3 regions of the Arthrobacter sp. TJ-236 genome follow, and region 3 is predicted to be linked to each of the others. Evidence: riboswitches for the same ligand, from Rfam matches in the RefSeq annotation. Region 3 holds a riboswitch; each other region holds the start of a gene.
What was found. A riboswitch is a leader RNA that binds a small molecule or an ion and turns the genes downstream of it on or off. The one in region 3 is predicted to bind cyclic di-GMP.
Positions count from the first base shown of each region.

Region 1: linked by a shared signal. The riboswitch ahead of AC4D16_RS10000 (LamG domain-containing protein) and the one ahead of AC4D16_RS07425 (response regulator transcription factor) in region 3 are both predicted to bind cyclic di-GMP.
Region 2: linked by a shared signal. The riboswitch ahead of AC4D16_RS08260 (glycoside hydrolase family 26 protein) and the one ahead of AC4D16_RS07425 (response regulator transcription factor) in region 3 are both predicted to bind cyclic di-GMP.

Region 1 is NZ_JBZCNI010000002.1:270,594-280,171, forward strand. It holds gene opgC (OpgC domain-containing protein) at 1-351, opposite strand, end outside; gene AC4D16_RS09995 (glycosyltransferase) at 402-2,429, opposite strand; cyclic di-GMP riboswitch class I at 2,755-2,829, shown strand; gene AC4D16_RS10000 (LamG domain-containing protein) at 2,846-4,141, shown strand; gene AC4D16_RS10005 (sensor histidine kinase) at 4,263-5,534, shown strand; gene AC4D16_RS10010 (response regulator) at 5,527-6,204, shown strand; gene AC4D16_RS10015 (NADPH-dependent F420 reductase) at 6,305-7,054, opposite strand; gene AC4D16_RS10020 (response regulator) at 7,102-7,869, opposite strand; gene AC4D16_RS10025 (ATP-binding protein) at 7,866-9,455, opposite strand.
Region 2 is NZ_JBZCNI010000001.1:1,732,647-1,742,224, reverse strand. It holds gene AC4D16_RS08260 (glycoside hydrolase family 26 protein) at 615-1,868, opposite strand; cyclic di-GMP riboswitch class I at 1,883-1,957, opposite strand; gene AC4D16_RS08255 (peroxiredoxin-like family protein) at 2,259-2,930, shown strand; gene AC4D16_RS08250 (ROK family transcriptional regulator) at 2,975-4,189, opposite strand; gene AC4D16_RS08245 (SGNH/GDSL hydrolase family protein) at 4,267-4,860, opposite strand; gene AC4D16_RS08240 (GNAT family N-acetyltransferase) at 5,148-5,639, shown strand; gene AC4D16_RS08235 (aminoacyl-tRNA deacylase) at 5,649-6,158, opposite strand; gene AC4D16_RS08230 (glycosyl hydrolase) at 6,381-8,459, opposite strand; gene AC4D16_RS08225 (ABC transporter substrate-binding protein) at 8,629-9,578, shown strand, end outside.
Region 3 is NZ_JBZCNI010000001.1:1,575,284-1,584,861, forward strand. It holds gene dnaK (molecular chaperone DnaK) at 1-1,444, opposite strand, end outside; gene AC4D16_RS07400 (DUF2252 domain-containing protein) at 1,583-2,896, opposite strand; gene AC4D16_RS07405 (hypothetical protein) at 2,955-3,179, shown strand; gene AC4D16_RS07410 (LysE/ArgO family amino acid transporter) at 3,195-3,800, opposite strand; gene AC4D16_RS07415 (ArgP/LysG family DNA-binding transcriptional regulator) at 3,870-4,397, shown strand; gene AC4D16_RS07420 (hypothetical protein) at 4,440-4,763, shown strand; cyclic di-GMP riboswitch class I at 4,837-4,911, shown strand; gene AC4D16_RS07425 (response regulator transcription factor) at 5,049-5,852, shown strand; gene AC4D16_RS07430 (hypothetical protein) at 5,863-6,303, opposite strand; gene AC4D16_RS07435 (hypothetical protein) at 6,432-6,950, opposite strand; gene AC4D16_RS07440 (hypothetical protein) at 7,052-7,525, opposite strand; gene AC4D16_RS07445 (MMPL family transporter) at 7,681-9,578, opposite strand, start outside.

The DNA of each region.
Region 1 (9,578 bases), on a different contig from region 3:
CTCCTCGAGCGGAACGGTCGGTTCGAGCGAGACGACGGCCAGCGCGCCGAGCGGTGCGTTCTGCCGAGCGAGGTCCGCGAGGTCGCGTTCGGCATCGGCGTCGAGCGGGTAGGCGACGGGACGGCTGTAGAACGACGGCGTCACGCCGGACCGGTCCGCGTAGGCGCGGGCGCCGGAGGCGGACCAGTCGAGTTCCGGGCCGAAGTAGCGCCCCTCGGTGAGCGACGTCGGGTCCTCGATGGGCTGCTGGTCCTGCGTCGTCATGGTCACCGCTGGGGCGGCGATGGCGCCGGGAACCGCGGTGAGGGCGGGTGTGCCGAGCGCGATGAGCGCTGTCAACCACACTGCCATCAGAATCCGGACGGGTCCCCTCCGCCGATTCCGCCCCCGGGTGAGACCGGTCATTCCCTGGCGTCCTGCCTTTCCTTCGCACGAGCGATGTCCGCCTGATAGTGCTCGTAGCCGCGGTAGCGGACTGCTTCGATGATGACGCTGAAGATCACGAGGTCGAAGATGACCCAGACGATGTTTACGGTGGTGCCGAGGACGTCCGCCTGGCCCACAGCGAGGCGGATGATCCCGATGATCGCGGCCCCCACCAGCAGGCCCATGGCCCAGAGCTGCGGCTTCACGAGGTCCCAGCGGAGCTGCGCATCCTGCTGCAGTGTCTTCGGGGTGACGGCGAAGTCCAGGCTGCGTCCCAGGTACACGTTGCCGAACGCCGAGGTGACCGAGCGGATCCACACGGGGAACAGGGCCAGCGAGTACTGCTGGCCACGCCAGGTCTTGGTGCCCTTGCCCACGATCGCGAAGAGCAGCTGGTTCACCACGAGGAAGGGGATGAGCCGCGAGAAGAACTCGATGCTGATGGAGTTGACCGGGAGGATGCCGAAGATCAGGTAGATGATGGGCGCCGCGATGTAGATCAGGGCCGTGAAGCCGGAGAAGTAGCTCCACATGGTGGCCCCGTACATCAGCTTCTGGGCGATCGTCAGGCCCTTCTGGGCGAAGGGGTTCTCGCGGAACATGACCTGGATGGTGCCCTGCGCCCACCGGAGGCGCTGGGTCAGCATGGAGTTGAGGTCCTCGGGCGCGAGGCCGTCGGCGAGCTTCTCGTGGTGGTAGGCGGACTCCCACCCGAGGGAGTGCAACCGCATGCAGGTCGCCATGTCCTCGGTGACGGAGATGGTGGCCATCGGCATCACGGCCTGCGCCTCCCCGCTGCGGTCCGCGTTGACGGAATCGATGAGGACGCGGACGGCGTCGATCGCTGCGAGTGGCGACCAGGCGCGCTGGGCGAGCTGGTCGAGGGCGGCGTCGTCGACCACGGCGAGAGCGGGGGTCGACGCCGAGGCGTCCTGCAGACCGGCGTCGAGCCCGGCGATGTCGAGGTCCTCGAGCGACGCGAGATCCGCGTGGAACGCAGCGATGTCCGCGCTGACGAGCAGGCGCGTGATGGAGACCATCCGCTGCTGGAACTCGTAGGTGACCTCCGAGATGCCGTGCCCCTTCTGCAGGCGGCGGCGCACCCTCCTCAGGTCCTTCGCCACGAGGTCCAGGGCGTCGACCATGCGGTCGTTGCCCGGATCCAGCCCCTTCTTCGCCTTCGCTATGACCTTGTCCGAGGTCTTCAGGGCCTTGTGCAGGGCCAGTTCGATCTCCGTGACGTAGCGCGTGACGCCGAGCTGCATCAGGGCCTCGCGGCGGATGATGGCGTTGGAACCGCAGAAGAAGGCCGCGTTCCAGCCGTCCTTGCCCTGCTGGATGGGACCGTAGAACAGCGGCGCCTGGCTGCCGAGCGGGTCCGAGTCCGGAACGTTCACGAAGACCTGCGGGGTCTGCACGAGGGCCATCTTGTCGTTCGTGAAGTACCCGAGCGTCCTGTGGAGGATCTCCGGATCGGGAATCTGGTCGGCATCGAGGATCACGAGGAACTCGCCGTCCGTGGACGTCAGGGCGTTGTTCAGGTTGCCCGCCTTCGCGTGCCGCGGCATGTCCTTCCAGTCCGCCGAGCGCGTGATCCAGCCGATCCCCTCGGCGTCCGCCGCCTCTCGGACCTCCGCCCGGTTGCCGTCGTCGAGGATCCATGTGCGGTGCGGGTAGCGGATGGCCTTCGCCGCACGCGCCGTGGTCAGGACGAGATCCAGGGGCTCGTTGTACGTGGTGATGAAAACGTCCACCGTGAGGCCCTCCGGCGCCTCGGGCGGCGTGCGCTTCTTCAGCTTCCAGACCGTGAAGCCGAACAGCAGCGAGTCGATGAGCGAGTAGGTCTCCGCGAGGACCAGGGGTATGGCGATCCACCATGCATCCCAGTTGATCGAGTAGAGCCAGCGCCACACGATGTAGTTCAGCCCGAGGACGGTGGTCACGAGCACCACGGCGCGGATCAGCAGCCGGCGTCCGCCGGAGTCCTCCTGGTGCGGGTTCATCTCTGCGGCCGTGGACCCCGATGGTTCGGTACTCATGATGCGGGACTCCCGTTCCTACCTGTGCGCCTGGCACTGCTTCGGTGCCGGCCGGACGCCGGACCGGTAGCGCTGGGCCGCCCATCCGGTGTCAGGGGCCGCGAATACTGGAACAAAGGTACCTGAGTGTCCGGACGGGTCCCATACGGGATAGGCCGGGTTGACCCACTGCGTCAATCCTGAGGCATTGCTGAGCGAATCCGCCGGGTGGGGGCGGCGGATCGGCGGGAGGATGGAAGGGCCGGAGGCCCTGTGGTCGAGGACCGACGGCGGCGCTCGGGCAACCGCTCAGCGACAAGGGCAAAGCCGGTGCGAACCGGTGACGCAAAGCCACGGAACCCTCGAGGTCCGCCGGGCTACCGAACGAGAAGGTCTCCGCCATGCTTCCTTTTCCCGTACGTCGTCGTGCCCGCCAGGCAGTCACCGTCGAGACCCGCCCACAGCACCGGCGTCGGAACGCGGCGTCCTTCATCGGGGCCGTGACCGCAGCGCTGATGCTGGCGGTCGCCGTCCCGGCACCCGCGACCGCCGCCGACACCACCCCGATGGCGGCCAACCCCGGCCCGGTGGGCGACTTCGCCTGGAAGGGCTTCAACTGGGAGAAGCGGTGGTGGAGTGGCGCACCGAACTACAACAAGCTCTTCGACCCGGCCAACGTCAGCAGCCCCGACGCGAACGGCCATGTGACCATGACCCTCTCCAACCCCACGGGCAAGGCGGCGATCGGGGCGGAGTTCAACACCACGCGGCACGGCTTCGGGTACGGCACCTACAGCACCACCATCGAGAAGGACCTCACCACGCTGCAGAAGGAAGTGGTGTGGGGGTGCCTCTTCACCTACGACCCCGCCGTGGCCCCCGGCTACAACGAGATGGACCTCTGCGAGGCCAGTTCCTGGGGCGGAGGGAGCAACTACAACCAGGTGTGGCCGGTGACGCAGGGCCACGGCTTCTGGTTCGACGCCACCAAGCCCCCCGGAGTGGGCAACAACACCGCGATCTTCGGTGTCACCAACCACCCAATCCTCACCCACCGCCTGGTGTGGGAGCCGAACAAGCTCACCTTCGAGACCTTCGCGGGGGAGGGCTACGCCGGGCCGCTGCTCAAGCGCACGGTGTTGGAGGGCGAGAACGTCCCCGAGCCCGCTCGCGAGACCATCCACTTCAACCTGTGGGTGACCGACGGCGGCGGAGGCACCCCTGCGGCGGTCAAGCCGGAGAAGGTGGTGGTGAGGGACTTCTCCTTCACGCCGGCTCCTGCTCCGGCGCCTGCCCCTGCTCCGGTTCCGGCGGCGCCAGCCCCTGCTCCGATTCCGGCGCCAGCCCCTGCTCCGGCACCTGCCCCTGCTCCGATTCCGGCACCTGCTCCGGCACCTGCCCCGGCTCCGGCACCTGCCCCTGCTCCGGCACCGGCACCGGCACCGGCGCCAGCCCCTGCCCCTGCTCCGGTGCCCTCCATCAAGCTCGCCGTGGCGAGCGCCAAGGTGCGCGGCGGGATCATCACGGCGCTGGCATGGTCGGGGACGAAGGCGACGACGGTGACCCTCGTGACGAACGGCGTCAGGACCACCATCCCCAATACGGGCCGCTACTCGACGACGACGACGAGGGCGTCCGTCAGGTACCAGATCTGCGAGGGGACACGCTGCTCGCCGATCGTCCTCGGCGGGAAGTAGCCCCCGCGGCAGGATGCCCGTCCGACGGGGGACTCAGCCCTGCGGCTACTCCTCGCAGCCGCAGGGCTGAACACATATCCGGTCGCGGTTCGGCGGGTTGTCGCAGGGCTAGCTTGGATCCATGACCCACCTTCTCGCCTTCACCCACCGCTGGGGCGCGCCGACCGCCGCCGTCGTCTTCTTCGTCCTCTGGTGCGTGGCGGAAGCTGGACGGATGGGCGGGAGTTACGTCACATGGGACGGGGCGATCCCGCTCGCCATGATCACCGTGATGATCGGTGTTGCGGCATGGCAGCCAGCGGTGTCCCTCGTCCTCATGGGAGTGCTGCTCGTGGGTCAGCTGGTGACCCTCGTGCCGCCGATGAACGAGAACACGTGGCCCATGAACTTCGGTCTGGCGTTCGCCTTGTTCTTCGTGATCGCCAATTCGACGCGCAAGCTCCGCATGATCGGGTTCGCGGCCATCCCGGTCGTGGCCGCGACGGTGTGTTTCCTCCTTCTCTCGCGCCAGTACAGCGGTCAGCTGACGAACCTGGGCGGTCCCGTCTTCGCGTCGCGGTACGAGATGGTCGTGGCGTGGACGATCCTCAGCTCCTTCGCTGTCCTCGCTCTCGGCGTCGCCTGGCTCGCGGGCTTCCTCCTGCGGAACTCCGAGGAGCGGCGGGCGCTCGACCGCGAGCGCGAAGCCTTCGCCGAGAGCCTCCGCAGCACGGAGGTGGATCTTCTGATCGAGCAGGAACGGACGCGGATAGCCCGGGACCTCCACGATGTCCTGGCTCACTCCCTGGCCGTGATCGTGGCGCAGGCGGACGGCTCGCGCTACCTCAGCAGGGATCAGTCGCCCACGGTGCTGCGGGCACTCGAGAACATCAGCGATTCCGCGCGGAAGGCCCTCACCGATGCGCAGCGGGTGATCGAGGGCGTGCGGGCCGACGGCGTGGACTCGCCGCAGCCGGGCCTCGACGACCTCGACGCGCTGACCGCGACCATGGAGGAGGGCCACCTCCTGATCAGCAGGACGCACTCGGGAGAGCCGGTCGACCTGCCCGCGGGTCAGGAGCTCGCGATCTACCGGATCGTCCAGGAGAGCCTGACGAACGCTCTCAAACACGGCGGTGCCGGGACCGAGGTCAGGGTGCACCTCGACTGGAGCGGTCCGGGCCTCGCCCTGCAGGTGGCCTCCGATCCGAAGGTGCCGCTCGAGGACCGCGTGGTATCGCCGTCGACCGGGCGGGGTATCTCGGGCATGCGTGAACGTGCCCACCTCGCCGGCGGGTGGCTCGCGGCAGGGCCCGACGGCGACCACTTCCGGGTGACGGCGTTCCTTCCCTTCGGTCCGCGGCAGGTCGATGCCTTGGGTATGCCGGACCAGGGAGCGCTCACCCGTGGGTGAGGCCGCTCCTGGCACCGTCATCCGGGTGGCCCTCGTGGACGACCAGGTGCTGTTCCGCGCCGGCATCCAGATGCTCGTCGAGTCGCAGCCGGACCTCGCTTTCGCAGGCGGCGGCGGCACCGGCGAGGAAGCGGTGGCGCTCGTCGAGCGAGGGGAGATCGACGTCGTCCTCATGGACGTGCGGATGCCCGTGCTGGACGGCGTGACGGCGACGCGCCGCATCATGGAGCTCTTCGCCGGACGGGTCGACGACCCGCCCAGGATCATCGTCCTCACCACGTTCACGCGCGACGAGGCCGTGGTGGAGGCCGTGCATGCCGGGGCGAGTGGCTACCTGCTCAAGAGTGCCGAGCCGGAGTTCCTGCTCGCAAGCATCAGGGCCGTGCACGCCGGTCACGCCGTACTCGCACCCGGAGCCGCGCACGACCTGTTCGGGCACCGCGCACGCCCTCCGTTGCCGGACCTCCGTGCGATCGACGCCCTGTCCAGCCGGGAGCGTGACGTGTTCCTGCTCGTGGCGAAGGGATTGAGCAACGGGGAGATCGGCGGCAGCATGTTCCTCTCGGAGGCCACGGTGAAGTCCCACGTGCGCAGCATCCTCAGCAAGCTCGAGGTCCGCACGCGCATCCAGCTCGTCGCCTTCGCGTACGAGCACCGACTGCTCGGCTGACTGGAACGATGCCGGCCGGTACGGGCGGTACCGACTGGGATCGGGCCGACCGGGCCGACGCCGGTGTGAGCCGCACGGATCCGGCCGATGCACTGGCTGCCTACATGTCCGCGTAGCGGGCAGCCCGCCCGAGCGCCTCGCGCAGGCCGTCGGCGTCGAGCTGCGGCCCGTAGGCGGGGGTGTCGCGCTGGAAGCGCCACCCCTCCGCGAGGGCACCGGCGTCGACGGTGTCGAAGCCGAACTCGTCGAGGAGCTCGGTCACGGCCTGCTTGGCGTCCGAGTCGTCACCGGCGATGGGCAGGGCGCGGCGGCCCGGCGTCCCCGTGGGTGTGCCGTCCGTGGTCAGCTGCGCGAAGTGGATGCCGTTGAACACCTTCACCACGGAGGACCCGGGGAGGTGGCGCTGCAGCAATTCGCTCGTGGTGGTCGTCTCGTCGTCGAGTTCGGCGATGTGCCCGTCGCGCTCCGGGTAGTAGTTGCACGTGTCGATGACGAGCTTGCCCGCCAGCGGCTCGGCGGGGACGGCATCGATGCTCCTGAGCGGGATGGTGACCACGACGACGTCGCCCCCGGTGGCCGCCTCCTCCACCGTGCCGGCGCGTGCACTGTCACCGAGTTCGGCCACGAGCTCCTGCAGCGACTCCGGGCGGCGGGAGTTGCTCATGATCACTCGGTAGCCGCGGGCGACGGCGAGGCGCGCGAGCTGCCCGCCGATGTTGCCCGAGCCGATGAACCCGATGGTGCTGCGGACGCCACGTGGCTGCACGGACGTGTCCGCCGCCGTCCGCGTGTGCCCTGTCGGTGTGGGCGTCGTGTCCGGGGCTGTGTTCGGGGCTGTGTTCTCGGTCATGCAGGGACAACGGCGTGTGCGCAGTGTTATTCCTCAGGAGTCAGGTCTCAGCGGGCGCCCGCGTCCGTCCACACGTAGAACTTCTCCGGCCGCCCCGCGGACCCGTACTGCGGGACGATCCGCGCCTGGCCCCGCGCCACGAGGAACTCCAGGTACCGGCGGGCACTGACGCGCGCCATACCGAGGCGCTCGGCCACTTCGGAGGCGGACGTCCCGCCGCCGTGCGCACGGACGTCCAGCATCACGGCGTCGAGCGTGGGGGCGGAGAGGCCCTTGGGCGGCAGGAGCGTGGCGGTGCCCGTCGCAGTCCCCGACGCGCTCCCCGGGCCGGCGCCCGGGGTCGCGCCCGTGCGGAGCAGCTGGTCGATCCGCCCCTGGTCGAGGGCGGAGCCTCCGGCGGCCGCGTGGTCGTCGAGTTCGCGGCGGTAGGCGACGTAGTGGTCCAGCCGTTCGTTGAGCACGGCCGCGTTGAACGGCTTCACGAGGTAGTGCAGCACGCCGCCGGCCACGGCGGCACGGACGGTGTCGAGCTCGCGGGCGGCCGTGATCGCGATGACGTCGAGAGGGTCGCCGGGGCGGTTGCGGAGGGCCCGCAGCACGTCGATGCCCGTCATGTCCGGCAGGTGGATGTCCAGCAGCACCAGCCGGGGCCTCAGGGTCTCGGCCAGCTCGAGCGCGCGGGTGCCGGTGTGCGCGGCCCCGACGACGTCGAACGCGCCGTGCGCGAGCAGGAAGCCGGTGTGGATCCCCGCAACCTCGTGGTCGTCGTCGACCACGAGGGTGGGGATCTGGGGAACGGTGGCGGGGAGGGTCATGGCACCTGCAGCCCGGCGCGCGCCTCGACGTGGGACGGTGAGAGCCAGACGGTGAACTCGGCCCCGCCGAGGTCGGCGTCGTCCACCACCACGTGCCCCGAGCGGCGCCGGGCGATGCGGTCCACCAGCGCCAGGCCGAAGCCGCGCGTCCCGGTCCGGCCGCCGTCCTTCGTGGAGTACCCGGAGGAGAAGATGCCGTCGAGGTCCGCCGGGGCCACGCCGGGGCCGTTGTCGGCAACGGTGATGCGGACGGAGCCAGGCTCGGTGGCCACGTGCACCGAGACCTGGCCGTCGCCGCGCCCGCTCGCCGTCACGGCTTCCAGCGCGTTGTCGATCAGGATGCCGAGGACGGTCACGACGTCGGTGGTGCCGTCCGGTGCGAGGGTCGAGGAGTCGTCGATGATGAGGTCGATGCCCTTCTCGGCCGCGATGGTGCTCTTCGTCATGAGCAGGCTCGCGGCGTCCGGGTCCTGGATGCCGGGGGCGATGCTCCCGGAGACGAGTGACCCGCCGTGGCCGGAGCGCGAGATGAAGTCGACCGCCTGCTCGGTCCTGCCGAGCTCGAGGAGCCCGGAGATGGTGTGCATGCGGTTCGCGAACTCGTGCGCCTGGGCGCGGAGCGCCTGGGTGACGTCGCGTTCGCCGTCGAGATCGGTGAGCAGCTGGTAGAGCTCGGTGCGGTCACGGAGGATCATCACGCGGCCCACCCGCGTGCCGTCCACCAGGGCGTCCGAGGTGCGTGCGAGGAGCACGCGCTCGCCGGAGAGCACGGTCTCGTCGGTGTCCGCCGGATCGGTGAGCAGCCGCGCGAGGGAGGGCTCCATGACGTCCTCGGCCGGGCGGCCGGTGGCGGCGTCGTCGAGGCCCAGCAGCCGCTTCGCCTCGTCGTTGAGCAGTGCTATCCGGTGGTGCGCATCGACGGCCACCACCCCTTCGCTGATGCCGTGGATCATGGCATCGCGTGTCTCGAGGAGGGTGGCGATCTGCTCGGGTTCGAGGCGGTAGATCCGCAGCCAGACCAGGCGCGAGATCCAGCTGGCACCCGCCGAGCCCACCAGCGCGGCGACGATCAGCCAGATGAGCAGGCGGGGGAGGTCCTCGTAGAGGTCGGCGGCGAGTTCGGATTCGAGGACACCCACGGACGCCGTGCCGATGACGCCGCCGTCGCTGTTGCGGATGGGGACCTTCGCGCGCCACGACTTGCCCAGCGTCCCGGTCTGGGTGCCCACGAAGGTGTCACCGGAGAGCGGCACGGACGGATCCGTGGACACGAGCTCCCCGATCAGGTCCGGGTTCGGGTGCGAGTAGCGGATGCCCTCGTCATCCGTGACGACGACGTAGGTCACGCCGGTGGACTGCCGGATGAGGTCCGCGATGGGCTGGATGGTGGCGCTCGGGTCGGTCTCGTCGAAGGCCTCGACCACCGAGGGCAGCTGGGCGACGGACTGCGCGACGCCCAGCATCCGGTCCTGGTACTGCTCGCGGATCTGCAGGCGCTGCATGGTGACGGCGGTGCCGCCTGCCACCGCGACGATGACGAGGACGATGGCGAGCTGCAGGAAGAACAGCTGCGATCGAAGCGACATCGTCCTGATCATCCATCCAGTGTGACATGGGGCACTGCCGGGGCGGGGCGGTGACCACAAAGACCACTACGAGCACTACGACCGCATGCTTTACCCCCGCTCAGCCACCTTCCTACCCTGAGC
Region 2 (9,578 bases), 160 kb from region 3:
GCACCGGTAGGGGATCCTCAAGTGAGATGGAGCGTCTCCTCTTATCAGCCTGCTACACGTCATCACTGGAGTATCGATATTCGTGGCGAAGGGTTCTGATTCGCTTGATCGCCGTGAAGATCAAAAGTGGTCCGAGGATAGCAGCTACAACGGCTGCGATCGTCGCTCCAGTGGAGGGCTTCCAGAAGGCGAGAAACACTAGTGCAACCGTGAGCACACCAAAAGCTATGCTCTGCATCGTCCACCAGATTGTGCCGCGGCGGACTGTCGGATGGGCAGATCCGTTGTTCAAATTGTCTCCCGCTGATATGGAGGTGGGCGCTGTTCAGCCTCTTGTTCTCGAGCAAAGCTACTACGAACAAGTTCCTTCGACTCGTCCCGCAAGCCGGTCCTTCAGTGGGACACAAATGACGGAGCGGCTGCTGACTCGCCTGAGTTACTCACGCCCGATCAATGCGATTCCCATATGCCCCGCCCGAGAAAAAGCCCGGTGATGGTGCCCTAAACGGGACACTTCAAGCATGTTGATTGCTGTCTCAAGGTGACGTGCAAGCACGGCACGAGTGTGACGGACGTGCGGAACGCGCCACCGACGGGGGCAGCTTGCACCGGAGTCACCGACGTGAGGTGAGCCCCGCTCTGAAGGCATCGGACGCCGTCGTGGAGCTGTTGATGCGCCAGTCCGCTTCCTTGTCGATGTGGAACCAGACGAGGGCGGCGACGTCCGGCTGGGCGGACAGGTAGCCGAAGAGGCTGCTGATCCACCCTGCCTTCGAGCCGCCGAGCTCGGACGCGGAGGTTTCCGCGATGACGATCGGCTTACCGGGAGCCAGCTGTCGCAGCTGCGCGAGGCCCTCGCCGAACAGTGCTTCCGGCTCCTGCCATGCGCTCCAGGACTGCGAGGTGCCCCAGTTGTAGCCATCGAGCGCCACGACGTCGACATACCCGGCTCCCGGGTAGAGGCCGCCGAGGGGAGTCGAGCCCCAGTAGGGCACATTCGGATTCCAGACCCAACGCACGTTCGAGGCACCCGTGGAGGCCATGACCTCATGGACGTGGCGGTAGGCCGCGACGTAGTCGCCCGCGCCGTTCCCGTTGACACCCTCGGCCCACGGGTACCAGTCGCCGTTCATCTCGTGCGCGAAGCGCAGGTACACGGGCTGGCCCCAGGCGCCGAGTGCCAGGCCCCACTCGCGGATGTGGGCGTCGTAGTCGCCCGCCGTGATGCGGTCGAGCGAGTAGGCGGGCTGGTCGACGCCGCCACCCCAGGCCCAGGGCTCCCACGTCAGGAGGGTCTCCGCGCCACGCGCGCGGACGGCGTCGAGTTCCGCGATGGGGGCCGGCTGCCGGAAGTCCTTGTAGGAGAGCACGATCGAGGGCGCCTCGCCGGCCAGGCGCGCCACCTCGTCGAGTTCGGCTGCGGCCGCGGGGCCGCCGTTGGTACCGACGCCGAACCGGATGCCCTTCGCCGGGTTCACGGCCGGTGCCGGGGCCGCGGCGACGGGCATGACGGTGTAGGTGGCGCGAGCCGCTACCGTGCCGGCCGTCGCCGTCACCGTGATGGCGCCGGAGCCCGCCGGGACCACCGAGGTGCGGAAGGTGCCGGTGGACGTCGTCGTGACGGTGACCGTCGCTGAACCCGCGGTGAGGGTCGTCGTCGCGCGCTTCGGGAAGCCCGCGCCCGTCACGGTCACGGCGGCTCCGGGCGCGCCCGTCGCGCTGCTGAGGCTGATCGTCGCGGCCGCACCGGCGGACGACGGCGTCAGGCCGACGAGAAGGAGCACGCTCGTCACCGCGATGATCACGAGGCGGAGGACGGCTGGGCTCGGAAGTGATGCCGGGAACGGGGAGCGAAGAGCGGGAGACATGTGACCTCACTGGTTTCGGTGGCCCGGCTGACCGCGTGGGTCCCGTGGCTTTGCGTCCCCGGCTCGCGCCGGGTTTGCCGTTGTCGTCGAGCGCCTGCTCCGGGCTGAAGGATCTGCCGGGGTGTCAGCGGTCTGGTTCTATTCTGCCGCCGGACGAAGCACAGTAGGGCGGACTTCCGCTGAAGTGTGCCGAAGGATCCGCGCAGGTTAAGCGCAGAGGGCTCCTGCTGAGCCGTCGGTTTCCGAACACGTGCCGTGGCGCGGGTGAAGCGGTCCTTTGTTCGCGCATCCCACACCGGGCGCGTGCGAGCCGTTACTGGGAATCGTTGGTGACCTCCACCACAATGGGTGCGGGTGCGGGCATGTCGATGCCTGCCCTAAGGAGAGCGAATGAAGCGAAGGACGGACTTCACGGCAACGATCGCGTCGCAGGTCGAGAACTTCCTACCCACCTTCAACGCGCGCATCGGCCCCGAGCTCGCGAGGGTGTTCGAGCGCGAGCAGCAGGACCTCCGGCGTGCCGGTGTGCCGAGGGACACGGCGGTGGTCGGTGACAAACTGCCGGACGCCGTGCTGTGCGGCGTGGACGGCTCGTCCGAGCGATTGAGCACGCTGCTCGTCGGTGCCGCCGCCGTGATCGTCTTCTACCGCGGCTCGTGGTGCCCGTTCTGCACCATCGCGCTGAGGACCTACCAGCGGGAGCTGCGACCGGTCGTGGACGCCCTCGGGACGAGGCTCCTCGCGGTCAGCCCGCAGGATCCGCACAGGGCGGCCGCTTCCGCCCGGGCGGAGGGAGTGACGCTCGACCTGTACTGCGACGAGGGAAACGCACTCGCCCGCAGTCTGGGGATCGTCATGACTCCGAGCGAGGAGGCGATGAGCGCACGGGCTGCGCTCGGGATGGACGTGGTGGGTGCTGCGATGGACCGCACCACGACCATCCCGTACCCCACGGTGCTCGTCAGCGACGCCACCGGCACCATCCGGCTCATGGACGTGCGTGCGGACTACACCACGCGGACCGAGACGTGCGACATCGTGGATGCCCTCATAGCGCTCTGACCCGCTCCGGAGTCGCCGACCGCGCATCGGGCGTATCAGGTCCCTCAGGCGAAGGAGACCGATCTGAGGCTGCGCGGGGACAGCCTGTCCTGCAGCACCAGGGTCGCGGCGCCGAGCGCCGCGGCGTCGTTCCCGTTGACCGAGAGCCGGACCTCGACCGGATGGATGGCGCGGGCCAGTGCGCGCTCCGCCAGGGCACTGGAGATGATGTCCACATAAAAGCTCCCGGCCGTGGAGAAGGCGCTTCCGGCGAGGACGATGAGTTGGAGATCGAGGAGGTTCACCATGGAGATCACCGCGCTGGCCACGTACTCGGCAGACTCCCGCATGAGGCGGAGCGCCGTCTCGTCGCCGTCGGTCGCTGCCGAACCGATGGCCGCGAAGTCCTCCGAGATCACCCCTGTGAGCGGGAGGTCGAGCGTCCCGGCTACGACGGCAGCGGCTGCCTGCGCCACCACCACTTTCGGGCTCGCGTACAGCTCGAGGCAGCCGATGTTCCCGCACGGGCAGGGCAACCCCCTGGCGTCCACGCTCACATGACCGATCTCCCCGACGTTCGAGCTGACGCCCTGGTAGATGGTGCCGTCCATGACGATCCCGGAGCCGATGCCGGAGCCCATGTACACCGACGCATAGGTGGAGTACCCCTCCGTGGCGCCGAGCCAGTACTCGCCGATCGCCGCGGCGGTCGCGTCGTTGTCGAACTCGCAGTGGAAGCCGGTGGTGGAGGAGAGCGCCCGCCTGATGGGGAAGTCGCTCCAGATCTCCAGGGACGGCGCGTACCGGACCGTGCCGGCCACGCGGTCGAGCGGCCCCGGCGTCGCGATGCCGAGCCCGACGATGCTCGACCGTGCCACGCCGGACTCGAGGATGAGCGCGTCGATGTCACGCGTCATACGGCTCACCACGGTCAGGGGGCTGGTGTCTCCCGGGCCCTCGACGCGTCGCCGCGCCATCACGTGCCCGCGGAGGTCGGCCACGATGTACGTGATGTAGTCCTGCCCGATGTGCACGCCGAGGCCGAGGCGCGATGCAGGATTCAGTTCGAGGAACATCCGGGGTTTTCCGCCGGTCGATTCACCACGGCCGGATTCCACCACGATGTTCTCGGACAGGAGGGTTCTCACGAGCGTGGAGATGGTGGCCTGGGTGAGCCCGGTCTTCTCGGCCAACTCCACCCGGCTGATCGGCCCCCAGGAGCGGATGAGGTCGATGATTTTACCTCGGGAAGACTCGCGGCGGCGGGTCTTTTCGATCACGGTCCATGGTAGCTCAGGGCCTCGGGAAGTTGAAGGCTTAACCTTTTGGGCCGTCGACCTCCGCTCGTCGGCCGCGGTCACCGCTCCACGGCCCTGATCCAGGCGTCGGCGATCTCCTGGTGGCCCAGGGGTGTGGGGTGCACGCCGTCGGCGGCGAGTGCCTCTGCCCCGAGGGTCGCGGCCCTCTCGCGGAGTGTGCGATCCGTCGGCACCACCGTTGCTCCGAACTCGACCGCGAGGCGGTGGACGGCGTCGATCCGGGTCTGCACGTCGGGGCGCCAGGCCTCCTGCCCTGAGTCGATCGGCAGCACGAAGGGCTCCATCAGGACGATGCGCGTGGCGGGTCCCAACGCGCCGAGCAGGCCGCGGTAGCGATCCTCGAACGCCGACGGGTCGGAGTGCTGTCCGCTGTCGAACAGGCGCCAGGTGTCATTGATGCCGATGAGCACGGTGACCAGGTCCGGCTCGAGGGCGACGACATCCTGGTGCCAGCGCTCGCCGAGATCGGCCAGGCGATCCCCGCCGACGCCCGCGTTGCGGACCCGGGCGCCGACCAGCGTCTCGTTGCCGGCGAGGAGACGCACGTAGCCGTGACCCAGCCCTTCGGGATCCTCGCGGCGGCCGCAATCCGTCACGCTGTCACCGGCGAAGACGATGGTTCCCTGCAGCACGGTATGTCCTCTGATCGGTCACTATCTTCAGTAGATGAACTTAGTACCAATGGGCCTTCAGCGATAGGCGGACCTCGATCACCATGCGGCGCCCGCCCCGGTGTGCACGCATTGAAGGGCTTGGTCCCGTGGCCCGAGGCACACCCTGACCGTCCCGTGCCTCACCAAAGCGACAGCCTGCGGACGTCGTCGAGGCCGGTGGCGTGCTCAGTCCCGAGCAGGCGGTGCTGGTCCACCTGCAGGCCGAGCCGGCCGGGTGATGCAGGCGGGGGTCCGGATCCTGAAGGATGGAGCTGACACCCGCCGCCGAACGGAGACCCGTGCACCTCACGATCGATCGCACCACGTACGACGCCCCCGACGCCGTGCTCCTCCGGACCGCTCAGCAGGCGGAGCTGCACGTGCGCTACGGGAGCGAGGACCACGAACCGGGCGAGCCGCCCACCGCGGACAACGTGCCCTACTTCGTGGTCGCACGCACGGCCGACGGCGAGGCCGTGGGCTGTGGCGGTCTGCGTCCGCTCGGTGAGGGCGGGTTCGAGATCAAGCGGATGTACGTGCGGCCGGAGCTGCGCGGCCAGGGCGTCGCCACGGCGGTGCTGCGTGATCTGGAGGACGAGGCGCGCGCCCGGGGCTGCCGGGAGCTGCTGCTCGAGACCGGGACGGAGCAGCCCGATGCCATGCGCTTCTACGAGCGTGAGGGGTACCGGCGGATCGATAACTTCGGCCTGTACGCGGGCGAGGACCACTCCGTCTGCTACGCCCGGGTGCTGGACTGAGGATCCGGTTCACCGCGTCACGGCGGAGGTGACGTCCCCGACGACCGCGCCGAGGGAGGCGAGGAGGGCCTCGGCGTCCGTGAAGAGCAGCGTGTCGAGCGCACCCGATCCCATACCCACCCGGCCAGTGATCCGCTCATCGGCGTAGACGGGCAGCGCCGTGCGGCTGCCGAGAGGCGTGATGGTGCCGGGCTGGTACCCGGTCAGTTCGAGCGCGGCCTTGGGTGTCACGAGGGAGGCCTTGTTCACGGCGAGGAGGGCGCGCAGCTTCGCCCAGTCCAGGCGTCTCGTGCCGGGGATCAGGACGAAGACCGGGGTGCCACCGCTGATCTTGACGACGAGGGTTTTCACGCCGTCGTCCTCCGAGAGCCCCTGCGCCGCCGCGAGGTCGCCGAAATCGGTTTCGCCGTCGCGGCTCACGAGCTCGACGGCGAGGCCCCGTGCCGCCGCGTCCTCCGCCGCCGCCGAGCCCGCGTCCAAGCCCGCCGCCGAGCCCGCCGCCGAGCCCGGCGAAGACACCGGCGAAGACACCGGCGAAGACGCCGGCTGCGAGGTCGGCGACGAGACCGACGCGTCGGCTGCGGGGGGCTGCGCGGGGCCGGGGCGAGAGGCGTCGGTGTGGCTCAGGGGCTCAATGTAGGGCGCCGGGACAGCACCGACAAGCCACACCGGCAGCACAGAGGAGGGACCGGCGATGACGGTCGATGGCCGCCGTCGCCGGTCCCTCGTGTGCTGCGTGCTCTACCTGGCGATGATGTCATCCACGTAGATGGTGCCCTGCTGGACGCCGTTCTGGCCCTGTCCGAGGTAGAGGCTGAACTGGGTGACGTTCGCCAGCTTCCCGGCGTCGAGCACGGCGCCCGCGTTCGCGGTGTCCCACGAGGCCGGCTTGAACTCGGAGAACGGCGCCGAGACCTGCAGCGGTGCGGTACCCGAGAGCGGCACGTTGTACTCGAAGTAGACGCCGTCGGCCACGACCTGCAGCGTGGCGCCGGTGCCCGAGTCGTCGGGCAGCATCCAGGCGTTCAGCGAGGTGAAGCCGGACCAGTCCTGATCGACCGTGCGGCCGATCCCCGTGTAGTTCTGCGACGCGAAGTCGTAGCTGTAGGAGAGTCCGTAGCTTCCCCCTGCCTTGTTCTCGGCGGAGTGGGCGATGGCGTTGACGCCGGCGCTCGTGTACACCTCGTCGAGTGTGACGTCGTCGCCCGAGTAGCCCTCGAACGTGTCGACGACCCCGGGTACGGCAACGGGTGCGGGGCCGAGGAGCAGCAGCGCCTCATCGGTGAAGGTGGCCTTGTTGCCCTTGCCGTTGCCCTCCGTGACGGTGACGCGGAGCACGCCGGTCCGTGACTCCTGGTTGCCGTTGGGCACGGTGTACGAGCCGGAGAGGTACCCTGCGGCGTCGAGGGTGAGGGCCTGTGCCGGGCCGCCGTCCACCGAGAAGGTGGCCTGCGGGTTCCTGACGCCCGCCGCGCTGACGCGGACCGTCGTCGTCGGGCCGGTGACACGCTGGCGGTCTGTGGGGGTGACGATGTGCACCGTCGCCTTCTGCTGGACGGGCAGGGTGCGGCGCTCGTACACGTTCGTCAGATCACCGGCGAAGTAGCTCGCCGGGTCGGCGTGGAATGCGCGGAAATCGGGCATGAGCTCATGCTCGGGGGTGGTTCCGAAGGCGGGGTAGGGCACGAAGTACTGCTCCAACCCGAAGTTCGCCCAGGTCTGCGCGTAGGCCGTCTTCGCGGAATCGGGGTTGCTGCGCAGGGCGTTCAGGATGCTCGTGTACCAGCCGAGGTCGGGGTTCTGGCCGTTGGGCTTCAGGGCCCCGCTCATGCCGAACTCGGTGAGCGCCGAGACCTTGCGCTTCTCGTCCGCCATGCGCGAGATCATCGCGGTGTCGGCCACGAGGGAGTCGAGCCACTGCTGGCTGCCGTTCGTGCCGTCGTAGAGGTCGTACCCGAGGATGTCCACGTAGTCGTCGCCGGGGTACGTCTTCAGGTAGGTCTCGGGGGTGCCGCCGAAGGTCCCGTTCGGGGAGTAGGCGTAGAGGAAGTTGTGGACGCCCTTGACGTCCCGCAGGTACTCCACCGTATAGCGGAAGATCTCCTGGTACTCGGCGCTGGTGGTGTGGCCGGCGCCCCACCAGAACCACCCGCCGTTGTTCTCGTGCCACGGCCGGAAGATGATCGGGATCCGCTTGCCGTCCTCGTCCACCGATTCCTCGGCGACGTCCGCGAACGCGTCGAGGTATTCGAGGAACGCGGCATTGTTCGGACCGCCGGGCAGGATCTGCCGCACGGCGTTGCCGCCGGTGTCGTTGTAGCGCCCACCGGTGGCGAAGTTCGGGAAGTGCGAGCTGATGGTGTTGATGCCGCCGAGGGCGTCCGCCTTCTTGATGCCGTCCACCAGCACGTCGACGTTCTGGTCCAGCGTCGCCCCGGAGATGCCGGGCCGCTCGTCCCCGGTGAGGATCAGCGAGTCCCACCCGAAGATGGCGGGGAAGTCACCCACGCCGTTCTTGACGTCGGAGGCGAGCCCGTTCGGGGCGGGATCCGTCACCGCGTAGTCGGTGGTGTGCTGGTGACCGAAGAGGATCCCATTGCCGCGGACCGACTGCAGGTACGCGAACAGTGAGCGGGTCTCCGGTGTCGCCTTCCCGTCCGCGAGATCCACCGCCACGGGTGGGCCACTCCGCTGCACGTCGGGCGACGGTGGTGCCGCGGAGGCCGGAGCGGCGGAGAGCAGCCCTGCGGCGAGTGCTGCCACGGCCCCGAGTGCGGCGACGGTTCGTCCTGTGCGCGAGTGCTGAGTACGACCAAGCATGCTGTTCTCCCTTGAAGGCATTCCGGCTGGTTCAGAGCGTGAGACATAAGTCACAGACTTACTTGACTTAGATAATAAAGTGGCCTAAGAAAGTAGTCAACGGTTCGTCCCGGTCCATCCGGTCGGCCTGTCCGCGGCATCGTCGCCGCCACAGATGAAAGGTACAAAGATGTCCTCAACACTCTCGGGCCGCAGGCGACTGGGCCTGGCCGCCGCGGCGATGCTCGGCGTCGCAACCCTCACCCTCAGCGGCTGTGCCGGTGGCGGCGGGGGAGCGGCGAACGAGAACGGTGGCTCGGAGAGCACCGCGATCACCGTCTTCAACGGAGCGACCGGCACCATCTCCGAGAACTTCAACCCCTTCTCCTCGACGGCGCTCCAGCCCACGCTGGGCGTCATCTTCGAGCCGCTGTTCTGGTACAACGCGGCCTCCGACGAGCCGCCCACGCCCCTCCTGGCCGAGTCGTTCAGCTGGAACGAGGACGGCACGGAACTGACCATCAAGACCCGCGCCGGTGTCCAGTGGTCCGACGGCGAGCCGTTCACGGCGAACGACGTCGCCTTCACCTTCAACCTCGTGAACGAGACCCCGGAGCTGAACACCACCGGCCTCGCCGCCACGGCCGTGGCCACCGACGACACCACGGTGGTGTTGACCTTCGAGGAGAACTCCTTCATGCAGGAGCCGAGCGTGCTCGGCAACCGCGGGATCGTCCCGGCACACATCTGGGAGAACGTGGCGGACCCCATCACGGAGATCAACTCGAACCCCGTGGGCACGGGCCCGTTCAAGGTCGCCGACTTCACGGCGCAGAGCTACCTCCTCGAGAAGAACGACCTCTACTGGGAGGAGGGGAAGCCCGCCATCGACGAGGTCCGGTACATCTCCCTCGACACGGCCGACGCCGCGACCGGCGCCCTCCTCGCGGGCGAGGTGGACTGGATGAGCTCGTTCCTCCCCGGCCTGGAGCAGATCCTCGCCGACAACGAGAGCCTCTCCTACGTCAACACCCCGGCCCTGACTGCCTCGATCTTCACCTGCTCCAACGAGGAACTCGGTTGCGAGGGCCCGCAGACGGACCCGGCCGTCCGCCAGGCGATCTACCAGGGCATCGACCG
Region 3 (9,578 bases):
AACCACCGGTGATGGTCATCGACTGCTCGGTGCCGGTGCCCTTGTCCTTCGCGGACACGTGCACGATCCCGTTGGCATCGATGTCGAAGGTGACCTCGACCTGCGGCACGCCGCGGGGGGCCGGGGCGATGCCGGTCAGCTCGAACGTACCCAGCGGCTTGTTGTCGCGGGTGAAGTCGCGCTCGCCCTGGAAGACCTGGATGGCCACGGACGGCTGGTTGTCATCCGCCGTGGTGAAGGTCTCGCTGCGCTTGGTCGGGATGGCCGTGTTGCGCTCGATGAGCTTGGTCATCATGCCGCCCTTGGTCTCGATGCCGAGGGAGAGGGGCGTGACGTCGATCAGGAGCACGTCCTTGCGCTCGCCCTTCAGCACACCGGCCTGCAGTGCGGCGCCGACGGCCACGACCTCGTCCGGGTTGACGCCCTTGTTGGGCTCCTTGCCGCCCGCGAGCTCACGGACGAGCTCGACGACGGCGGGCATACGCGTGGATCCGCCCACGAGGACGATGTGGTCGATGTCAGCGACCTTGATGCCGGCCTCGGAGATGACGTCGTTGAACGGCTTCTTGGTGCGGTCCAGCAGGTCCTTCGTCAGGTCCTGGAACTTGGCACGCGAGAGGTGCTCGTCGAGGTGCACGGGCCCGTCCGCCGTGACGGAGAGGTACTGGAGCGAGATGTTCGTGGAGGTGGCCGAGGAGAGTTCCTTCTTGGCCTGCTCGGCAGCTTCCTTGAGGCGCTGCAGGGCGATCTTGTCCTTCGACAGGTCCGCACCCTTGGCCTTGGCCTGCGAGAGCAGGTAGTCGACCACGCGCTGGTCCCAGTCGTCGCCGCCGAGGCGGTTGTCGCCAGCGGTGGACCGCACCTGGATGGTCGAGAACGCGTCCTCGTCCTTGCCGACCTCGAGGAGCGAGACGTCGAACGTTCCGCCGCCGAGGTCGAACACGAGGATCAGCTCGTCCTCCTTGCCCTTGTCGAGGCCGTAGGCGAGGGCGGCCGCGGTGGGCTCGTTGACGATGCGCAGCACCTTGAGGCCCGCGATCTCACCGGCCTCCTTGGTGGCCTGGCGCTCGGCGTCGTTGAAGTACGCCGGAACGGTGATGACGGCGTCGGTGACCTTCTCGCCGAGGTAGCTCTCCGCGTCGGTCTTCAGCTTCTGGAGCGTCCGCGCGGAGATCTCCTGCGCGGTGTACTTCTTGCCGTCGATGTCGACGTTCCAGGCGGTGCCCATGTGGCGCTTGACGGAGGCGATGGTGCGGTCGATGTTGTTGACGGCCTGACGCTTGGCGATCTCGCCGACCAGGACCTCGCCGGACTTGGAGAAGGCGACGATCGACGGCGTGGTGCGGGCGCCCTCGGCGTTCGCGATGACGGTGGGCTCGCCACCTTCGAGGACCGAGACGACCGAGTTGGTGGTTCCGAGGTCAATACCTACTGCACGTGACATGCAAGTTCCTTTCGACTGCCCGGGATTTGCGAGGCGCTCATCCGCCGGGCGCGTGGATTGAGCGTTCTGCACTCAACTGTAGTCCCGCGGGTCGGTAGGACCAAACCGGGTTGAGTCGAACCGACTCAGGTTGACAGCTCAGGCAGCAGGCACGGCGGTGATCAGCCCTTCCCGGAAGGCGTCGACGAAGAGGGCGTGATCCTCCCGCACCCGCTCCGCGTAGGACTCACCGAAGGTGACGATGTCCTCGATGAACGCCTCGGTCGCCGAGCCGACGGCGGCGAGGATGGCCGTCTCGGTACGGAAGGGCACGAGGTCGTGGTCGCTGTCCTCGTCGGTGGAGCAGTGGATCTTCGCCGTCGCCTGCCCCAGCGCCTCGAGCACCGGGGCCATCTGGTCCGGTTCGGTGAGGTCGTCCCAGGAGAGGTCGCGCTTGTAGGGCGAGAGTTCGGACACCACGAAGGAGACCCCGCGGAGGGTGGTGTGGCCGAGGAAGGGATCGGTGTGCGGCTGCAGTGATCGCTGACTGATCACGGCCCGGTGCCCGTCGTCCTCGAAGAAACCCCGGACGCGCTCGTCGTCGACGATCCGGCTGGGCGCCGCGATGGCCGACTGCTTGAGGGTCACGATGATGTCGTTCTCCTGTGCCTCGTCGAAGCCCTCGATCAGCACGTTGTAGGCGGGCAGCCCGGCACTGCCGATGCCGAACCCCTTCTTCCCCACGATGCCCTTCACGCGGTAGTACACGCGCCGTCGGGACCTGTCACCGTCGGGGATCGTCTCCAGGTAGCGCGCGAAGGCCTCGGCCACCTCCGCGTACTCGGCGTCGTCCAGCATCCGGATGGAGCCGTCGTCACGGAACTGCCGCTCGTCGTCCACGATCAGCGTGAGTGCGTCGAGCAGGCGTGTCCGCCGCGCCGAGCGGGCCTGCTGCAGGACGCGGTGGATGGTGCCCTCGGTGTTCTCGAGCCCGAAGGCGAAAGCCGACTGCTCGTCCTCGACGTAGTCCGCCACGCGACCGAGGTAGGCCTCGAGATAGGTACGCGCGAGAGCGCGGACGGACTGCGACGGCAGCGCCTTCTGCCAGCACAGCAGCGTCAGGGACGCGACGAGGCGGCGGAGGTCCCAGGAGAAGTGGCCCACGTAGGCCTCGTCGAAATCGTTCACGTCGAAGATGAGCCGACCCTCGTTGCTCATGTAGGTGCCGAAGTTCTCCGCGTGCAGATCGCCGTGGATCCAGACCCGGGCGGTCCGCTCGTCCGCCCAGGCGTCGTCGAGCTCCGCCATGTCCGTGTAGAAGAGGGCGGCGCTGCCGCGGTAGAACGCGTACGGATCAGCGGCCATCTTGCGGAACCGGGCGCGGAAGGCGAGTGGATCCGCCACCATCAGGTCCTGGTGGGCCTCGACGAGCGTGCTGACGATGAGCTGCTGACGTACGGTGCTGGCGTCCATGCGCCCACGGTACGCGCGCAACCTGTGCGGCCGGCGGCGGTGATGCGATACTTCCCGGATGGACCTGGACCAGTGGTGGATGCTCGTGATGCCGCAGACGCGTGACTGGCTGATCGCGCACAACGGCGAGCCGCTCTCGCCAGAGGTGGTGGCCGACATCAGCCGGGCGGGCGGCCTGATCGCCTCCGAGACCTGGTGGATGGGCGAGCGTGGACCGGACGGCGTCCACCTGTCCGACGCCGCCACGGACTGGATCGAGGAACGCGCCAACCTCGAGCGGTGAACGGGGAGGGAGCGGTCACCCGAGGACGAGCATCACGGCGAGCGCCAGCATGACGACGGCGATCAGGGCGTCGAGCACGCGCCACGCCGACGGTCGCCGGAAGAGCGGGGCGAGGTAGCGGGCGCCCACCCCGAGACCGGTGAACCACAGCACGGAGCCCAGCCCGGCGCCGGCGGCGAACCACCACCTGCCGTCGGTGCCGTGCGTGCTCGCGAGGGAGCCGAGCAGCAGCACGGTGTCGAGGTACACGTGCGGGTTGAGCCAGGTCAGGGCCAGGGACGTCCCGAGTGCGGCCTGCCACGACGTGGCCCGCGTGCCGCCCTCGGCGTCGAGCGCCTCCCCCTGCACCGCGCGCCGTGCCGCGAGGACCGCGTACCCCGTGAGGAAGAGGGCCCCGGCCCACCGCACGACGTCGATCAGCACCGGCGCGCGCTCGATGATCACCCCGAGTCCGCCGACGCCGAGGCCGATCAGCAGCAGGTCCGAGACGGCGCAGACGGTGACGACGAGGGCCACGTGCGAGCGCCGTAGGCCCTGCCTCAGCACGAAGGCATTCTGCGAGCCGATCGCGATGATGAGGGTGAGGCCTGCGGCGAGCCCGGTGGCGACGGTGGTGATCATGCCTCGAACGTAGGGCGTGACGCCCGGTGTAGACCAGCTAATCCTTCTTCAGCATGGTAAGAAGTGCTCATGAAGGACGTCGACGCCGCTCAGGCGCGTGCTCTCGCTGCCATCGTGACCTGCGGCAGCTTCGAGGCCGCGGCCGAGGCGCTCGCCATCACGCCGTCGGCCGTGAGCCAGCGCATCCGGGCTCTCGAGCTGTCCGTCGGGCGCCCGGTCGTATCGCGCACACGACCTCTCCGGCCCACGGAGGCCGGGCTCGCCGTCGTGCGCTTCGCCCGCCAGTTGGATCTTCTCGCGGCAGATCTCGCCCTGGAGCTCGCGGCGACCGGCGAGCAGGAGCGGCAGCACATCACCATCGTGGTGAACGGCGACTCCCTCCACACCTGGGTGCTGCCCGCCCTCGCCCCCGTGGCGGGGAACCTGCAGATCGAGGTGCTGCGCGAGGACCAGGAGTACTCCCTCGAGCTCCTGCGCAGCGGCGCGGCATCGGCCGCGATCACCTCGGTGGCCACTGCGGTCCAGGGGTGCAGCGCACATCCGCTGGGTGTCATGCGGTACGTACCGGTGTGCACGCGCGAGTTCCGGCGGATCTAGTTCAGCGCCGGCGCCACGCCGGACGAGCTCGCCGCCGCGCCGGTGATCGTGTTCGACCGCAAGGACGACCTCCAGGACCGCTACCTCCGCAGCCGCTCCCCCGGCGTCCTGGCGCCACCGCGTCACTACGTGCCGGCCGCCCAGGAGTTCGCGGAGGCGATCAGGCTCGGCATGGGCTGGGGGCTCATGGCGGAACTGGAACTGAGGGAGGGCGCGGCCGGTCTCGTCACCTTCGACCCCGGCGCTCACGTGGACGTCCTGCTCCACTGGCAGCAGTGGAGGCGTGGATCCCGGGCGCTCGGCGCGGTCAGCGACGCGGTGCGCCGGGCTGCGGGTGTTCTTCGACGGCAGGAGACCCCGTCATGACCTCGCCCCGGACCCGGGCGACCTCTCGGAAGTGTCGGTCGGCGTTGCTACCATGGTTGAGCGGGCGCACGCCCGTCGACAAAGGCAAACCTGGTGCGAGGCAGGGACGCAAAGCCACGGGACCCTCGGGGTCAGCCGGGCCGCCGAAGAGAACAGGGTCACGAAGCATGTTCCGGAGACGACATTCCGATGCATCCCGACCGGTAGCCGATGGCCTCGGCCGTTGCCCGGCACACGTGGTGACCGCGAAGGCCTCACCGCGCACTCCACGAACATCGGCCCAGTATGAATAGCGCCCCGGTCAGCGACCGCCGCGCGGCCGTGGTGATCGAGGACGATCTCGATATCCGCAATCTTGTGTGCGCCATCCTCGAGCAGGGCGGCTTCCAGGTGTCCGGGGCCACCACCGGGCGTGAGGGCGTGGACGCCGTCCGCGCCGAACAACCCACGGTCGTGACGCTGGACATAGGCCTCCCGGACATCGACGGCTACGAGGTGCTGCGCCGCATCCGCGCGACGACCGACTGCTACGTGGTGGTGCTGACGGCGCGCGACGAGGAGACGGACATCCTCACTGCCCTGCAGGCCGGGGCCGACGACTACGTGCTCAAGCCCTTCCGACCCCGCGAATTGCGGGCGCGGATCGACGCCCTGCTGCGCCGGCCTCGTGTCAGCGACGTGGCACTTCGTCTCGAGCCGCCCTCACCGGACGCCGTCGTCATCCCGCCGTCCGGAACCGGCGGCGGCGCACCCGCGGACGTCCTGCGCCATGGGAACCTGGTGGTGGACGGCGGTACCCGCACGGTGGAGTGCGCAGGCAAGGAACTGCCCCTCACGAAGACCGAGTTCAACCTGCTGCACGAGCTGCTGAACAGCAAGGGCGCCGTGCGGACCAAGGAGGATCTGGTCCGGGTGTCCCGCGGCAAGGAGTACCGCGGCTACAACTTCGTGAGCCGGACGGACGAGCGAGCCATCGAGGTGCACATCGCGAACCTCCGCCAGAAGCTCTCGCGCAGCGAGGGTGACCCGGACCTGATCACCACGGTCCGCGGCGTCGGCTTCAGGATCATGCCGAGTCGCTCGGCCTGAGCCGGAGCCGTCAGACCGATCCGGGATAGGTCAGCTCGAGCTGCCGCAGGGTGTCCGCGGCGCAGGCGCGGAGCACCTCCATCACGTCGGAGCCGGCAGACGCGTCCGCGGCGAGTGTGGTGCGCGCGGCCCGTGCGGCATCACCCAGCCGGCCCGCCCCGATCATGTCGGCCGAGATGCTGAGACTGATGACGGCATCCCTCGCGCCGGTCGTGTCACCATCGCGCAGTCGCAGGTCCAGGCGGTCGAGCTTGTCGCCGAGGCTCGTGGAGAAATCTCTCGCGAAGCGGGATACCACAGCTGTGTCCGAGAAGTCCTGCCGCATCTCCCGCAGTACCCGCGGATCCAGGACCATCGAGGGCGCGTCCGCTCCTGGAACGGCGTCGTCGGGGGAGGCCGCGCCGTCGTCCTGCTGGAAGCCGCGAGGCTGCGGAGTGGGATGCGTGGACACCCCCTCAGGGTAGCCACGGCTGAGTGCCCAGTACCGGTATCCACAGGTTCTTGCGCAAAGCCTGAGGATGATGCCCTCGACCTCACCGCGCCTCCCCCATCTCCTGCGGATCGGAAGAGGTCCAGCTCTCACTCCCCGGGAGTGATCGTGTATTCGAGGACCTGACGGGGATCCCCGTCCTGCCAGTTGACGCTGATCTGGACGCCGGAACCGAGCTTCGTCCCGACCGGCAAAGCCTTGTCGTGCGAGGCGTACAGGCCGGATTCGACGTCGGACACCCACTGGTCCACCGCCTCCGCCTGCACCCCGTAGGTGTCCACGGAGGCCACCACCTCGGCGACCAGCTCGTCGGGCTCATCGAAGACCCGGAACAGGGTGATGGTGTCCACGGCCGCACCACCCGAGGCGTCGAAGAGCTTCAGCGTGGGCGTCTCGAGCACCACCTCGCCCTCCGGCATCCTCACCGTGACCTCGAGCGGAGTGATTTCGTCCACCGTCACCATGGGAATGAAGGCGTCATCGGCGAGACCGATGTCGGACTTCGTCAGGGCGCCCGATGCGAGGTTCAACGTGGCGGACCGCGCATCCTTGATCGCCTCGACACCTCCCTCGTCGAATCGCGAGGATCCCGCCCTTGTCAGTTCCATGGCCTGTGCTCCTTCGTTGCTGCCTGATGACGAACACGCGGTGAGCGCCAACGCCGCGCACATCACGATGCCAGCGACGGTCCGCCGGAGGGTCGCACGCGTCACTGGTTCACCTCCACACCGAAGCCATCGATGATCCTCTGCGTGAGGTCGGGGATGGTGTTGGAGGGCCGGTTGGCCTCGAGCCGGTCGCCGAAGTCGGAAGCGATGATGCGCCGCGCCTCCTCCGGGTCGTTCTGCAGCAGCTCCTGGTAGCCCGGCAACGTGTCCTCCACGATCAACTTCCACCTGTCCTCCTGGTTGGCGATGTTCCCGTCGGGAAGTCCTGTGGTCCAGTCCACGCTGCCCTGCAGTGGGTTGTCCCGGCCGAAGACCGTCTCGGGTCCCGGTGCCCCCTCGGAGCCGCTCAGCGGATAGACCTCGGGGTAGCTCGTGGCACCGGCAATGCTCGGCTCCCCCACCAGGGTCATCCCCCACGTGACGACATCCCCCGTGCCCGAGCCGGAGGTGCCCATGAAGACCGCGAGCTGCTCCAGCTGCTCCAGATTCGCGCCGATCATGCCTGTGGCGGTCATGCGTCCCCCACTCCTCTGCTCGTGGCCTGGCTCATTGCCCTGCCCTCGACACCGGCGAGGATCTCACCACAGGCTATGGCGGGCGCCGGGTGGTGTCCGTGGAGAGAGGTGCCCATGTCCACCTCCGGGCAAGGACACCGGAGGGAAGGCCGATGTCACCGTGGTGACGGTACCCGTCCGAGCGCCGACGGCCACCAGATCGTCGGACCGAGGTCGTAGGCGAGGGCCGGGATGAGCAGGGAACGCACCAGCACCGTGTCCAGCAGCACGCCGAACGCGACCACGAAGGCGATCTGCGCGAGGAACAGGATGGGGATGACCCCGAGGGCAGCGAAGGTGGCGGCGAGGACGACGCCCGCCGACGTGATGACACCTCCTGTCACGCCGAGCCCACGCAGGACCCCCGGCCGGGTGCCGATGCGCAGCGACTCCTCGCGGACGCGGGTCATGAGGAAGATGTTGTAGTCCACGCCGAGCGCCACGAGGAAGACGAACGCGAACAGCGGGACCGAGGCGTCGGCGCCCTCGAAGCCGAAGATGCCGTTGAACACCAGCGCCGAGACGCCGAGCGCCGTCGCGTTGGACAGCGCGACGCTCGCCACGAGCAGCACCGGGGCGAGGACGGAGCGCAGCAGCACGATCAGGACCAGCAGGATCACGAGCAGCACGATCGGGATGATCTTCACGAGGTCCGCGAGCGCGGTGTCGTTCGTGTCGATCGCCACCGCCGTGACGCCTCCCACGAGCGCGTCCGTCCCGGCGTCGTCGAGCGCTGTCCGCAGCTCGCGCACCACGTCCTCGGCGCGGTCCGAATCGGCCTGGTACTCGAGCGTGCCGCTGATGAGCACGCGGCCGTCCTCGACGACGGCGGCACCGGTGGGATCCGCCGTGACCATGGCGTCGGAGATGCCCGCCTGCCCCGCGACGACGTCGAGCGCGGCCTCCTGCTCCACCTCGGGTGCCACGACGTACACCGGGCTGCCCGAGCCGGCGTCGAAGTGACGGGCCAGGGCGTCCTGACCGTCCACGGCGTTCGAGGGCGTGAGGATCAGGGCCGACTGCGGCACCCCGTTGGCCTGCAACTGGGTGAGCCCGAGTGCCCCCGCCACCAGGATGAGCAGCGAGGCCACCCACACCGCGCGCGGACGTCGCGCCACCAGCAGGGCCACGCGCCGCCACACACCCTTCAGCCTCTCCAGGCCCGTCTCGGCACTGACCGCCGCGGGGTCGTCGAGGGCAACGTGCCTGCCGTGGTGGGGTGCCGTCACGGTGGCCCGCTCTGCATTGAAGCGCGGGCGGAGCGGCCAGAACGCCGCCCTGCCGAAGAGCACCAGGAAGGCCGGGAGCAGCGTGAGAGCAGCGGCGAGCGAGAAGACGATGCCGATCGCGGCGATGGGCCCGAGGCTCTTGTTCGAGTTGAGGTCGGAGAAGAGCAGGCAGAGCAGGCCGAGGATCACCGTGGCGCCGGAGGCGAGGATGGGCTCGAACGAGCCGCGGTAGGCCACCCGGATGGCCTCCCACCTGGTGCGGTGCTCGGTCAGCGCCTCGCGGAAGCGCGCCACGAGCAGGAGCGAGTAGTCGGTGGCGGCGCCGATCACGAGGATGGACAGGATGCCCTGGCTCTGCCCGCTGAGCTGGATCCACCCGAGCTTCGCGAATCCGAAGACGAGCAGGATCGAGGTGGCCAGCGCGAACACGGAGGTCAGCAGCACGAGGAAGGGCAGCACGAGGGAGCGGTAGACCGCGAGGAGGATGAGGAACACGGCGCCGAGGGCGACGGCGAGCAGGATCCCGTCGATGCCGCCGAAGGCGGCCACGAGGTCGTTCGTGAAGCCCGCCGGCCCCGTGACGTAGCCGGTGACGCCGTCGGGCAGGTCGTCCTCGAGCGTGGTCCGGAGCTCCGCGACCACCTCCTCCAGTTCGGCGTCGGAGGAGACGAACGCGATGTACTGGACCGCGAGGCCGTCCTCCGACGGCACGGGCCCGACGACGGCGGGAGCACCCTCGGCGGGCGCCTCGAGGCCCTCGACCGAGCCGAGCGTGGCTCCGAGCT